DNA from 2 places in the Nocardioides sp. NPDC057577 genome. Region 2 is predicted to be linked to the other one. Evidence: predicted binding sites of a transcription regulator. Region 2 holds the regulator's gene; the other holds the start of a gene.
What was found. Region 2 encodes HrcA, which represses chaperone genes, less so after heat shock. Its sites were predicted from a motif close to TTGGCACTCGNNNNNNNCGAGTGCCAA; they were not measured.

Region 1 (6,166 bases), on a different contig from region 2:
AGCGGGTGAAGATCGGCAAGCGGGCCTTCGTCGGCAACTCCGGCATGGCGGCGCCCGGTCGCAAGGTGCCGAAGGCGTCCCTGGTCGCCGTGCTCAGCGCCGCCCCGCGCCGCAAGCGTGCGCAGAAGGGGGAGAGCTGGCTCGGTTCGCCGCCGGCTCCGCTGCGCCGGGCGGCCGGCGAGACCGACTCGGGGCGCACCTACGACCCGCCGGCCGGGCTCAAGGTCGCCCGGGCCCTCGTCGAGCTGGCCCGGTTGGTGCCGCAGACGCTCGCGGTGCTGCTCTACGCCGGGGTGGCCCATGTGCTCGTCAGGATCTGGGACGCCGTCGACCTGTGGCTCGCGATCCTGGTCGCCGGGCCGGTGCTCGCGGCCGCCGGAGCCGTCGCCGCCGGCATCACGGTGGCGGCGAAGTGGCTGCTCGTGGGCCGCATCCGGGCCGGCTCGCACCCGCTGTGGAGCTGGTTCGTGTGGGCCAACGAGCTGGCCGACACCTTCGTCGAGGTGCTCGCCGCGCCCTGGTTCACCGGGGCCGTCTCCGGCACGCCGGTGCTCAACCTCTGGTTCCGGGCGCTCGGCGCGAGGATCGGCCGCGGTGTGTGGATCGAGACCCACTGGCTCCCCGAGACCGACCTCGTCGAGCTCGGCGACGGAGCCACCGTCAACTCCGGCACGGTCGTGCAGACCCACCTGTTCCACGACCGCGTCCTGGCCCTCGACGAGGTCGTGCTCCGGCGCGGCGCCACGCTCGGGCCGAACTCGGTGATCCTGCCCGCCGCGGCCATCGGCCGGCATGCGGTCGTGGGACCGGTCTCGCTGGTGATGCGCGGGGAGAGCCTGCCGGACAAGACCCTGTGGATCGGCAACCCGATCGGTCCCTGGGACCAGGCCGGCTGAGCGGATGCCTCTACCATGACCGCCGTGCCGAAGCTCCCCACAGCGGACCCCTACCTCGCAGGTCACGGGGACCTGTCGTGGAGCGCGACCCACTACGACCTCGAGCTCACCTACGACCTGGTCGGCAACCGGCTCGCCGGCACAGCGACGATCCGCGCGGTCGCCGTCGACGACCTCAGCCGCGTCGTCCTCGACCTCGCCCACCTGCGGGTGCAGAAGGTCGCGATCGACGGCCGCCCACCGGCCAAGTGGTCCCACCACGACCACCGCCTGGTGCTGAACCTCCGCTCGCGGATCGCGGCCGGCGAGGAGTTCGTGGTCACGGTCCGATACTCCGGCAAGCCCCGTCCGGTGGTGCTCTCCCATCACGGCGACGCCGGCTGGGAGGAGCTCGACGACGGTGTCATCGTCGCAGGTCAGCCGCATGGTGCGCCGACCTGGTTCCCGTGCAACGATCGCCCTTCCGACAAGGCCCGCTACGCGATCAGCGTGACCACCGCGCCGGGCTATGCGGTCGTCTCCAACGGCGAGCTGACCTCCCGCGTACGCCGCGGCAGCGGGGAGACCTGGCGCTACTGGCAGGCCGAGCCGATGGCGACCTATCTCGCCACCGTGCAGATCGGGCGCTACCGGGTCGTCGACATCGCGCCGACCGAAGGGCCGGGCGGACGGGTGCCGATCCGGGCCGCGTACCCGGTCGACGCCACCGCCGGGTTCGAGGCGTCCTTCGGGCGCCAGCGGGAGATGATGGCCTACTTCACCTCCGTCTTCGGGCCCTACCCGTTCGACTCCTACTCCGTCGTGGTCACCGACGACGAGCTCGAGATCCCCCTCGAGTCGCAGTCGCTGTCGACCTTCGGACGCAACCACCTCACCGGCGAGTGGTCGGACGTACGCCTCGTGGCCCATGAGCTCGCCCATCAGTGGTTCGGCAACGCGGTGACCCTGCGCGAGTGGCGCGACATCTGGCTCCACGAAGGTTTCGCCTGTTACAGCGAGTGGCTGTGGTCCGACGCCTCCGGGGGCCGCTCCTGCGGCGAGCACGCCCGTCACCACCACCGTCGGCTCTCCGCCCTGGCGCAGGATCTGGTCCTCGCCGACCCCGGTCCCGCGGACATGTTCGACGACCGCGTCTACAAGCGTGGAGCACTCACCCTGCACGCCGTGCGGCGCACCGTCGGCGACGAGGCGTTCTTCCGGCTCCTGCGCACCTGGGTCGCCCGGCACAGCGGCGGATCGGTCGTCACCGCCGACTTCGAGGCCCTCGCGGCCGAGGTCAGCGGCCGAGACCTGACCGCGCTCTTCGACGCCTGGCTGCGCCGGCCCGCGCTGCCGGATCTACCCGCCTGAAGACAGCCGCGCCGCTGGTCGAGCCGTTTCCCCGCTGGTCGAGCCGGATTCGTGAGGAACGAACGAATCCGTGTCGAGACCAACACGGTCGTCTGTCGCGATCGATGGGACTGTGTTGGTCTCGACACGCTCGGCCGCAGGCGGCCTCACGGCTCGACCAGCGGGCGCTGGCCCCGGCTATCCTCGGCGACGTGCCTGAGCTGACCTTCCGTGACGCGACCTTTTCCGACGTGGAGGCCCTGGTCGGGCTGATCGAGTCCGCCTACCGCGGCGACGCCTCCCGCGCCGGCTGGACCACCGAGGCCGACCTGCTCGCCGGCCAGCGGACGGACCCCGAGGGCGTACGCGAGGTGATCACGGCACCCGGCTCCCGGCTCCTGGTCGTCGAGCGTGCCGGCGAGATCGTCGCCTGTTGCCAGCTCCAGAAGCGCGAGGCGTACGTCTATTTCGGCATGTTCTCCGTCTCGCCGGCCTTGCAGGGCGCCGGTGTCGGGAAGGCCGTGATCGCCGAGGCCGAGCGGATCGCGCAGGCGTGGGGCGCGGCCGAGATCCGAATGACTGTGATCCGCCAGCGCGAGGACCTGATCGCGTTCTACGAGCGGCGGGGGTTCCGGCGTACCGGGCGTTTGGAGCCGTTCCCCTACGGCGACGAGCGTTTCGGGCTGCCGCTGCGGGACGATCTGGAGTTCGCCGAACTCGCCAAGCCGGTCTGAGTTTTCTTGCACTCTCGGGGGTCGAGTGCTAAACATGAGGCTGGCACTCTTACCATGAGAGTGACAACAACCGGACCGGTGACGTTGAGGCGTCGCGAGCGGCAGGGAAGGGTTCTGCCGGGAGTGGCGTCGTCCGTCGCGGGCAGCCCATCGGACCGGATCCAACGAACTTCCCAAGTGAAGGATCGCAGGAGCAATGCCGAAGCTCATCGCTTTCAACGAGGAGGCCCGTCGGGGTCTGGAGAAGGGTCTCAACACCCTCGCCGACGCCGTCAAGGTCACCCTCGGTCCCAAGGGCCGCAACGTCGTGCTCGAGAAGAAGTGGGGTGCCCCCACGATCACCAACGATGGTGTTTCCATCGCCAAGGAGATCGAGCTCGAGGACCCCTACGAGAAGATCGGTGCCGAGCTGGTCAAGGAGGTCGCGAAGAAGACCGACGACGTCGCCGGTGACGGCACGACGACCGCGACCGTTCTCGCCCAGGCGCTGGTCCGCGAGGGCCTGCGCAACGTCGCCGCGGGTGCCAACCCGGCCGGCCTGAAGCGCGGCATCGAGGCGGCCGTCGACGCCGTCTCCGAGCAGCTGCTCGCCCAGGCCAAGGACATCGAGACCAAGGAGCAGATCGCTGCTACCGCCTCGATCTCCGCTGCTGACACCACCGTCGGCGAGATCATCGCCGAGGCGATGGACAAGGTCGGCAAGGAAGGCGTCATCACCGTCGAGGAGTCGAACACCTTCGGGCTCGACCTCGAGCTGACCGAGGGTATGCGCTTCGACAAGGGCTACATCTCGGCCTACTTCGTGACCGACCCGGAGCGTATGGAGACCGTCCTCGACGACCCGTACATCCTGATCGTCAACTCGAAGATCTCCAGCGTCAAGGACCTGATCCCGGTCCTGGAGAAGGTCATGCAGACCGGCAAGCCGCTGGTCATCCTGGCCGAGGACGTCGACGGCGAGGCTCTCTCGACGCTGGTCGTCAACAAGATCAAGGGCACCTTCAAGTCCGTCGCCGTCAAGGCTCCGGGCTTCGGTGACCGCCGCAAGGCCATGCTGCAGGACATCGCGATCCTCACCGGTGGTCAGGTCATCTCCGAGGAGGTCGGCCTCTCCCTGGAGACCGCCGGCATCGAGCTGCTCGGCCAGGCCCGCAAGGTCGTCATCACCAAGGACGAGACCACCATCGTCGAGGGTTCGGGCGACCAGGGTCAGATCGAGGGCCGGGTCAACCAGATCCGCGCCGAGATCGAGAAGTCGGACTCCGACTACGACCGCGAGAAGCTCCAGGAGCGCCTCGCCAAGCTGGCCGGCGGCGTGGCCGTCATCAAGGTCGGCGCGGCCACCGAGGTCGAGCTCAAGGAGCGCAAGCACCGCATCGAGGACGCCGTCCGCAACGCCAAGGCTGCTGTCGAGGAGGGCATCCTCGCCGGCGGTGGTGTCGCGCTGATCCAGGCCGCTGCTGCTGCCTTCGAGAAGCTCGAGCTCGACGGCGACGAGGCCACCGGTGCCTCGATCGTCAAGGCCGCCATCTCGGCGCCGCTGAAGCAGATCGCCATCAACGCCGGCCTCGAGGGCGGCGTCGTGGCGGAGAAGGTCGCCGGCCTCCCGCAGGGTCACGGCCTCAACGCCGCCACGGGCGAGTACGTCGACCTGCTGGCCGCGGGCATCATCGACCCGGCCAAGGTGACCCGCTCGGCGCTGCAGAACGCCGCGTCGATCGCCGCGCTGTTCCTCACCACCGAGGCCGTCGTGGCCGACAAGCCGGAGAAGGCCGCCGCTGGCGGCGACCCGACCGGTGGCATGGGTGACATGGGCGGCATGGGCTTCTGAGCCTGTTTCGCTAGCTTCACCAAGAGGGCCTCTCCTTCGGGAGAGGCCCTCTTTCGTTGCGGCGGGGGCCGGTTCCTTCGTCAAGGTATGCAGAGAAAGGACCGCTTCCCTGGTGGAGCTCCGCAGGGGAAGTGACCCTTCGGCTGCATACCCTTACGAAGGAACCGCCCGCCGACCGCGGACCACCGGGCTACGCTCGAAGCCATGGCCCCGAAGGCGATCCCGGCGCTGGCGATCTCGGCCGTGCTCTTCGCCGGATGCGGCGGGGAGCCGGCCGCCGCGCCGCCGTCCCGGACCGCGACCCCAGGGACACCGGAGTCGACGTCGGCGACACCGGCCCCCTCGCCGAGCCCGTCGGAGACATTGCCACCGGTGACCGACAAGGTCTCGCTGCCGCAGCTGATGCGGGAGGACTTCCCCGGTGGCGAGGTGAAGGTGCTGCGCGAGTCGGGCAGCACGGATGCCTATCGGCGCTTCGAGGTCAGCTACCCGAGCGGCCGGCTGACGATCACCGGCGTGCTCTTCCGTCCGCGAGGCGCCGGCCCGTTCCCCGGAGTCGTCTTCGCGCACGGCCACATCGACACCGACATCTACGTCACCGGGCAGGGGCTGCGGCGGGAGCAGGACCGGCTGGCGCGGGAGGGCTACGTCGTCCTGCACACCGACTACCGCGGCCACGCCGGATCCTCTCCCGTCCCGGAAGGAACCGAGGAGGACGAGAGCCGCCTCGGCTACACCCGCGACACCATCAACGCCGTCCAGGCGATGAAGCGACTTCCGTACGTCGACCCCGACCGCACCGCGCTGCTCGGCCGCTCGATGGGCGGGGGAGTGGTGATGAACGCGCTCGTCGCCCAGCCGGGGCTGGTGCGGGCCGGGGTGGCGTACGCGTCGGTCTCCTCCGACATCGTCGACAACATCAACCGGTGGGCGGTGCCGTCGCGACCCGACGAGGTGGCCAGGCTCTACCGGCAGTACGGCGACCCCGAGACGGAGCCGGAGTTCTGGGACGGGCTGTCGGCGCGGACGTACTTCGACCGCATCGAGGTCCCGCTCCAGATGCATCACGGGACCAACGACGAGTCCTGCCCGATCAGGTGGGCCTACACCACCCGGGACCTGCTGGAGAGCGCGGGCGTACGCCAGCGGCTGTGGGTCTACCCCGGAGAGCAGCACGCCTTCGGGCCGCAGTGGGATCTCTCGATCCGGCGGGTCATCGGGTTCCTCGATCGTCATCTGGCATGACCTGATCGGACGATGAGGACGGGTCCAGCGGTCCCATCCTTTTGGGGACTTTCGACACTGTCTCGACAACAGCTCGGTAACGCAACATTGGTGCTCCACACAGTGGCCGACTGCGGGGAAGCGTCTGGATC
Region 2 (6,166 bases):
ACCACGCCGAGCAGTCGGCGGTCAGTCGGCCGGCCGGTCAGTCCCAGCGGCGGGTGCGGGCCAGCAGGGCGGCAGCGGCGGCGACGCCGGCGGTGGAGGTGCGCAGAACCTCGGCGCCGAGGCGGATGGTGGTGGCGCCGGCCTTCTCGAACTGGGCGATCTCGTCCTCCGTGAGGCCGCCCTCGGGGCCGACCACGACGAGGATGGTGCCCTCGTCGACGACGGGGACGGCCCCGAGCGGGAGGGTGCCCTCCTCGTGGAGCACGACGGCGACGTCGGCCGCCTCGATCTTGGCCACGACGGCGTCGGTGGTGGCCAGCGGCTCGACCTCGGGGTGCCACAGCCGGCGGGACTGCTTGGCGGCCTCCCGAGCGGTGGCTCGCCAGCGGGCGAGGGACTTGACCGCGCGCTCGCCCTTCCAGACGGCGACCGAGCGGGTCGCTGCCCACGGGACGATGCTGGCGGCCCCGATCTCGGTGAGCATCTCGACGGCGAGCTCGCCGCGGTCGCCCTTGGGGAGCGCCTGGACGACCGTCAGCGCGGGCTCGGGCGGCGCGTCGCCGAGGATGACGTCCTCGACGCGTACGGTCATCGACTTCTTGGTGGTCTGCGTGATCGTGCCGGTGACGCCCTCGCCCGCGCCGTCGGTGAGCACGACCTCCTCGCCCACCCGGAGGCGGCGTACGACGACCGCGTGGTGGCCCTCGTCGCCGCTCACCTCGATGTCGTCGCCGACGCGGGTGCCGACGAGCGACTCGACGAGGTGAACGGGAAGGGTCATGTCAGCTCCGCGCCTGTCTCAGTGCCCGTTGAGGGTGTCCTTGAACCAGGAGAAGACGCCGCCCTTGTGGGCCGCCTTGAGCTGGCCCTGGACGGACTCCTCACCGCGCAGCTCGGCGAGCTGGCGCAGCAGCGCCTCCTGCTCGAGGTCGAGCTTGGTGGGGGTCTCCACGTTGATGGTCACGATCAGGTCGCCACGACCGCCCCGCAGACCGGGCACACCGCGGCCGCGCAGGACGTGGTCGGTGCCGGACTGGGTGCCGGCCTTGAGGTCGATGTGGATCGAGGCGTCCTCGGGGTCGATCTGGTCGACGCCCTCGCCGACGAGGTCGGCCTCCAGCGTCGGCAGGTTGAGCGTGGTGCCGAGCGCGGCCGCGGTCATCGGCACCTTCGCGGTGCAGTGCAGGTCGTTGCCCCGGCGCGTGAAGGTGGCGTGCTTGGCGACGTGGATCTCGACGTAGAGGTCGCCGGCGGGGCCGCCGCCGGGGCCGATCTCGCCCTGCTCGGCGAGCTGCACCCGGGTGCCGTCGTCGACGCCCGGCGGGATCTTGACCGTCAGGGTGCGGTGGGAGCGCACCCGGCCCTCGCCGCTGCAGTCGCGGCACGGGTCGGGGATGACGGTGCCGAAGCCGTTGCAGGCGGAGCACGGACGCAGCGTACGGATCTCACCCAGGAAGGAGCGCTGCACGACCGCGACCTCGCCCTGGCCGTGGCAGGTCTCGCACGGGACCGGGTGGGAGCCTTCCGCGGCCCCCTCGCCGCCACAGGTGTCACAGACGACCGCGGTGTCGACCTTGAGGTCGCGGGTGACGCCGAAGGCCGCCTCGGCCAGGTCGATGTCGAGACGGATCAGGGCGTCCTGCCCGCGACGTACGCGCGGACGGGGCCCACGCCCCGCGCCGCCGGTGCCGGCACCGGCGCCGCCGAAGAAGGCGTCCATGATGTCGGTGAACGAGAAGCCCGCGCCCTGTGCGCCGAACCCGCCCGCGAACGGGTCGCCACCGCGGTCGTACGCAGCCCGCTTCTGCGGGTCGCTCAGCACCTCGTAGGCGTGGGAGATCTCCTTGAACTTCTCCTGCGACTCGGCGTCGGGGTTGACGTCCGGGTGGTACTGGCGCGCCAGCTTCCGGTAGGCCTTCTTGATCGTTGCGTCGTCGGCGTCCTTGTCGACACCGAGGAGCTCATAGGGGTCCAACGTCGGTCTTCCTGCCATCGAAGTTCGTTGCTCTTTCTTAAGCCTCGTCGAGGATCCGGGAGAGGTAGCGCGCCACCGCGCGCACCGCCGCCATGGATCCGGGGTAGTCCATCCGGGTCGGCCCGACCACGCCGAGCGTGGCCAGCGCCTCGTCGCCGGGTCCGTAGCCGGTCGCGACCACGCTGGTCTGCGACAGCTCCTGGTAGGGGCCCTCGGCGCCGATCCGCACCGTGACCAGCCCGCCCGCGGTCGCCTCGCCCATCAGCTTGAGCAGGACGACGTGCTCCTCCAGGGCCTCCAGGAGCGGGCGTACGGCAGTGTCGAAGCTGTCGCCGAAGCGGGCCAGGTTGCTGGTGCCGCCGATCGAGATCCGCTCGTCGGAGCGGTGGTCGTTCATCGCCTCGATCAGAGCCTCTGCCACGGCGGCCGCGAGCCCATCCTTCAATGTATCCGTCTGCGGGGCGTCGACGGGCGCATCGGCCGGCCGGGCGATCGTGCGCAGCGCCTCCCCGGCCTCGGCGATGACGGCACCGACGACCGCGGTGTTGATCCGCGCGCGCAGCATGGCCAGGGTTTCCTCGGAGACCTCTTCGGCGACCTCGAGCAGTCGCTGCTCGACCCGGCCGGTGCTGAGGATGAGCACGAGGAGGAGCCTGGTCGGGGCCAGTGCGACCAGCTCGACGTGGCGGACGGTCGAGCGGCTCAGGGTCGGGTACTGCACGACCGCGACCTGGCGGGTCAGCTGGGAGAGCAACCGGGTGGAGCGGCTGACGACGTCGTCGAGGTCGACCGCGCCGTCGAGGAAGCCGGCGATCGCCCGCTTCTCGGCCGCGGTCATCGGCTTGACAGTGGTCAGCCGGTCGACGAAGAGCCGGTAGCCCTTGTCGGTGGGCACCCGGCCGGCGCTGGTGTGGGGGGCGGTGATGTAGCCCTCCTCCTCCAGCGCGGCCATGTCGTTGCGTACCGTCGCCGGGGAGACACCCAGACCGTGACGCTCCACGAGCGCCTTGGAGCCGACCGGCTCCTCGGTCTTCACGTAGTCCTCGACGATCGCCCGGAGGACGGAGAGCCTGCGTTCGTTCTGCATCTGCGCCCTCCTGTCGTCCTGGCTGCCTGGCACTCATTCCGTGCGAGTGCCAATCCTACCGGTTCGGGTCACAGGAACCAGTTTCCGGTGGCCGCTCCACTCTGTGGAACGGGTTACTTCTCTCGCCATCGAGATAGCCTTAGGTTAGGCTGACCTTAGAGTCATTCGCTGCACTGCTTCCGCCCCACTGGAGAGTCCTATGATCGCCGACGATCTGCTGGTCCGCATCACGGCCCACGCCAACGACGAGCACCAGGCGGACCTGTGCCGCTCGCTCTCGGCACGGCTCGGGCTGCGACCGCGCCACATCGTGGGCGTACGTCTCTCCGACCTCACCGCCGAGAGCGTCGCCGTCTCCTGGATCACGCTCGACGGCGGCCACCACGTGACCTTCCGGTTCCCGGAGACGGCAGCGACGCCGGACGAGGTTCTCGAGCAGCTCGGGCGCGTGCTCACCGGTTCTCGCTGCTGACTCCACTACCGTTCTCCGGATGAGCGATCGCTACGGCTCCGACGTCCTGGCCGGCGACTGGAAGAAGCCCAAGCACGGGCGTGCCGTCGAGACCCCGGCGGAGCTGGGTGCGGTGGTGGAAGCATTATTGACGACCGACCCTTCGACAAGCTCAGGACATCGCTTCGTCGGCGAGATCGTCCGGATCGACCGTGACCTGCACACGCTGACCCTGGAGGACCGGAAGGGCAAGCGGCGTACGTTCCCGCTCGGGCCGGGCTTCTGGCTTGAGGGCAAGCCGGTCATCCTCACTCCCCCGGTGACCCGCACGGCACCGGCGAAGCCGACCCGCACCGCGTCGGGCTCGGTGGCCGTGGACAACGTCAAGGCCCGGGTCGCGCGCGAGTCGCGGATCTTCGTCGAGGGGCGTCACGACGCCGAGCTGGTCGAGAAGATCTGGGGCGACGACCTGCGGATCGAGGGCGTCGTCGTCGAATACCTGGGCGGTGTCGACGACCTCGCCGACCACCTGGTCGACTTCCGTCCCAGCCGCGAGCGGCGGGTCGGGGTGCTCGTCGACCACCTGGTCAAAGGTTCCAAGGAGGCCCGGATCGCGGAGTCGATCCGGCGCTCCAAGGTCGGCGAGCACGTGCTGATCGTCGGTCACCCGTTCATCGACGTGTGGCAGGCGGTCAAGCCGGCCAGGCTCGGGCTCGAGGCCTGGCCGAACGTGCCGCGCTCGATCGAGTGGAAGAAGGGCATCTGCCAGCACATGGGCTGGCCCCACCGCGATCAGGCCGACATCGCTCGGGCCTGGAAGCACATCCTCGGACGGGTGACCTCCTTCGGCGACCTGGAGCCCGCCCTGCTCGGGCGGGTCGAGGAGCTGATCGACTTCGTGACCGAGCCCGTCTGAGCCTGTCGTCAGTAGGCCGACCGCTTCGGCATGATGATCCACAGCACGATGTAGACGATGAACTGCGGTCCGGGGAGCAGGCAGGAGATGACGAACGCCAGCCGGATCAGGTTCGAGTTGATACCGAAACGGGCGCCGAGACCGCCGCAGACGCCGGCGATCCATTTGTCGTTGCTGGGACGGGAAAGAGTTGTGGTTGCCATAGCTCCACTCTCCCCTGTCGGGCGCTCTTTACCAATCAGGATCACCCCTGATCCTTCGGTCAGGACCTAGGTCCCGGACTCAGGGATGCTCAGTGCTCCTCAGGGGAGCAGGTCTCGGACCACGGCGTCGGCGAGGAGTCTGCCGGTCTCGGTGAGGAGGATCGTGTCGTCGGCGACGGTGACCAGACCGCGGCGCACCTGCTCCGGAAGAGCGGCGCGGCCCTCGTCGTCGAGGGCGTCTGCCGGGAGGCCGTCGGCGAGTCTCAGCTCGAGAAGGACACGCTCGACCCGCCGGTCCTCCTCGGCCAGGATCTCGCGGGCGTGCGCGGGGCTCAGGTTGCTGTTGATGCGGTCCGCGTACGCCTTGGGGTGCTTGACGTTCCACCACCGGGTGCCGCCGACGTGGCTGTGGGCGCCGGGGCCGACGCCCCACCAGTCGCCGCCCTGCCAGTAGAGCATGTTGTGACGGCATCGCTGGGACTCGTCGGTGGCCCAGTTGGAGACCTCATACCAGGTCAGACCGTGCTTTCGAAGGGTGGCATCGGCCAGCTCGTACTTGTCGGCGAGGTCGTCCTCGTCGGGCATCTCGAGCTCGCCCCTTCGGACTCGTCGGGCCAGCGCGGTGCCGTCCTCGACAATGAGGGAGTAGGCCGAGATGTGATCGGGGTCGCTGGCCAGCGCGGCCTCCAGGCTGGCCCGCCAGTCGTCGACCGACTCACCCGGGGTGCCGTAGATGAGGTCGAGGGAGACCTGCTCGAAGCCCGCCTCGCGGGCCCATTCCACGACCATCGGGACCCGCTCGGGGTCGTGGGTGCGGTCGAGGGTCTCGAGCACGTGGGGAACGGCCGACTGCATGCCGAAGCTGAGCCGGGTGAAGCCGCCCTCGCGCAGGGTGCTCAGGTAGTCCAGGTCGACGGAGTCGGGGTTGGCCTCGGTCGTCACCTCGACGTCGTCGGCGAGGCCGAACTCGTCCTTGATCGTTGTCAGGATGCCGGTCAGGTCCTGGGCCGGGAGGAGCGTCGGGGTGCCGCCGCCGAAGAAGACGGTGTCGACCTCTTTGTCACGCTCACCCAGCACCCGACGCGCCAGCCTGACCTCCTCGATGGCCTGGTCGGCGTACGTCTGCCGGCTCACCCCGGGGCCCAGCTCGATCGCGGTGTAGGTGTTGAAGTCGCAGTAGCCGCATCTGACCGTGCAGAACGGGACGTGGACGTAGAAGCCCAGGCCCTTCTCCCCCAGCGTGCTCAGCGATTCGGCCGGCAGCGACCCGTCGGTGGGGGCGGGGTCGCCGGGAGGCAGAGCGGAAGGCACCACTCCATTATCGGATCCACCTGTCGAAAAGGGTTAACCGTGACTGGGACCGTGGTGAGAAAATTCCGGGGTGTCCGTCTCGCAGCCTGATCTTCTTCTCGACGATGTTCTCGACAACCCGGTCTGGCACTCGCTGACCGGTGCGCACGCCCCGCTCGCCGAGGGCTCGGGGCTCGCTCGTCGCTACCGTCCCGACGTCTCGCCCTTCGCTGCCGTCTCCGAC

Region 1: the regulator HrcA is predicted to act here: its motif matches at 3,000-3,026, upstream of groL (chaperonin GroEL).

What each region holds. Positions count from the first base shown of each region.
Region 1 covers NZ_JBHVGB010000016.1:11,669-17,834, reverse strand. The annotation lists gene ACFU7D_RS05445 (Pls/PosA family non-ribosomal peptide synthetase) at 1-896, shown strand, start outside; gene ACFU7D_RS05440 (M1 family metallopeptidase) at 912-2,246, shown strand; gene ACFU7D_RS05435 (GNAT family N-acetyltransferase) at 2,438-2,959, shown strand; gene groL (chaperonin GroEL) at 3,156-4,790, shown strand; gene ACFU7D_RS05425 (alpha/beta fold hydrolase) at 4,995-6,035, shown strand.
Region 2 covers NZ_JBHVGB010000008.1:12,149-18,314, forward strand. The annotation lists gene ACFU7D_RS02895 (16S rRNA (uracil(1498)-N(3))-methyltransferase) at 38-781, opposite strand; gene dnaJ (molecular chaperone DnaJ) at 800-1,993, opposite strand; gene hrcA (heat-inducible transcriptional repressor HrcA) at 2,013-3,062, opposite strand; gene ACFU7D_RS02910 (hypothetical protein) at 3,262-3,534, shown strand; gene ACFU7D_RS02915 (DUF3097 domain-containing protein) at 3,554-4,429, shown strand; gene ACFU7D_RS02920 (PspC domain-containing protein) at 4,438-4,632, opposite strand; gene hemW (radical SAM family heme chaperone HemW) at 4,732-5,943, opposite strand; gene ACFU7D_RS02930 (GNAT family N-acetyltransferase) at 6,014-6,166, shown strand, end outside.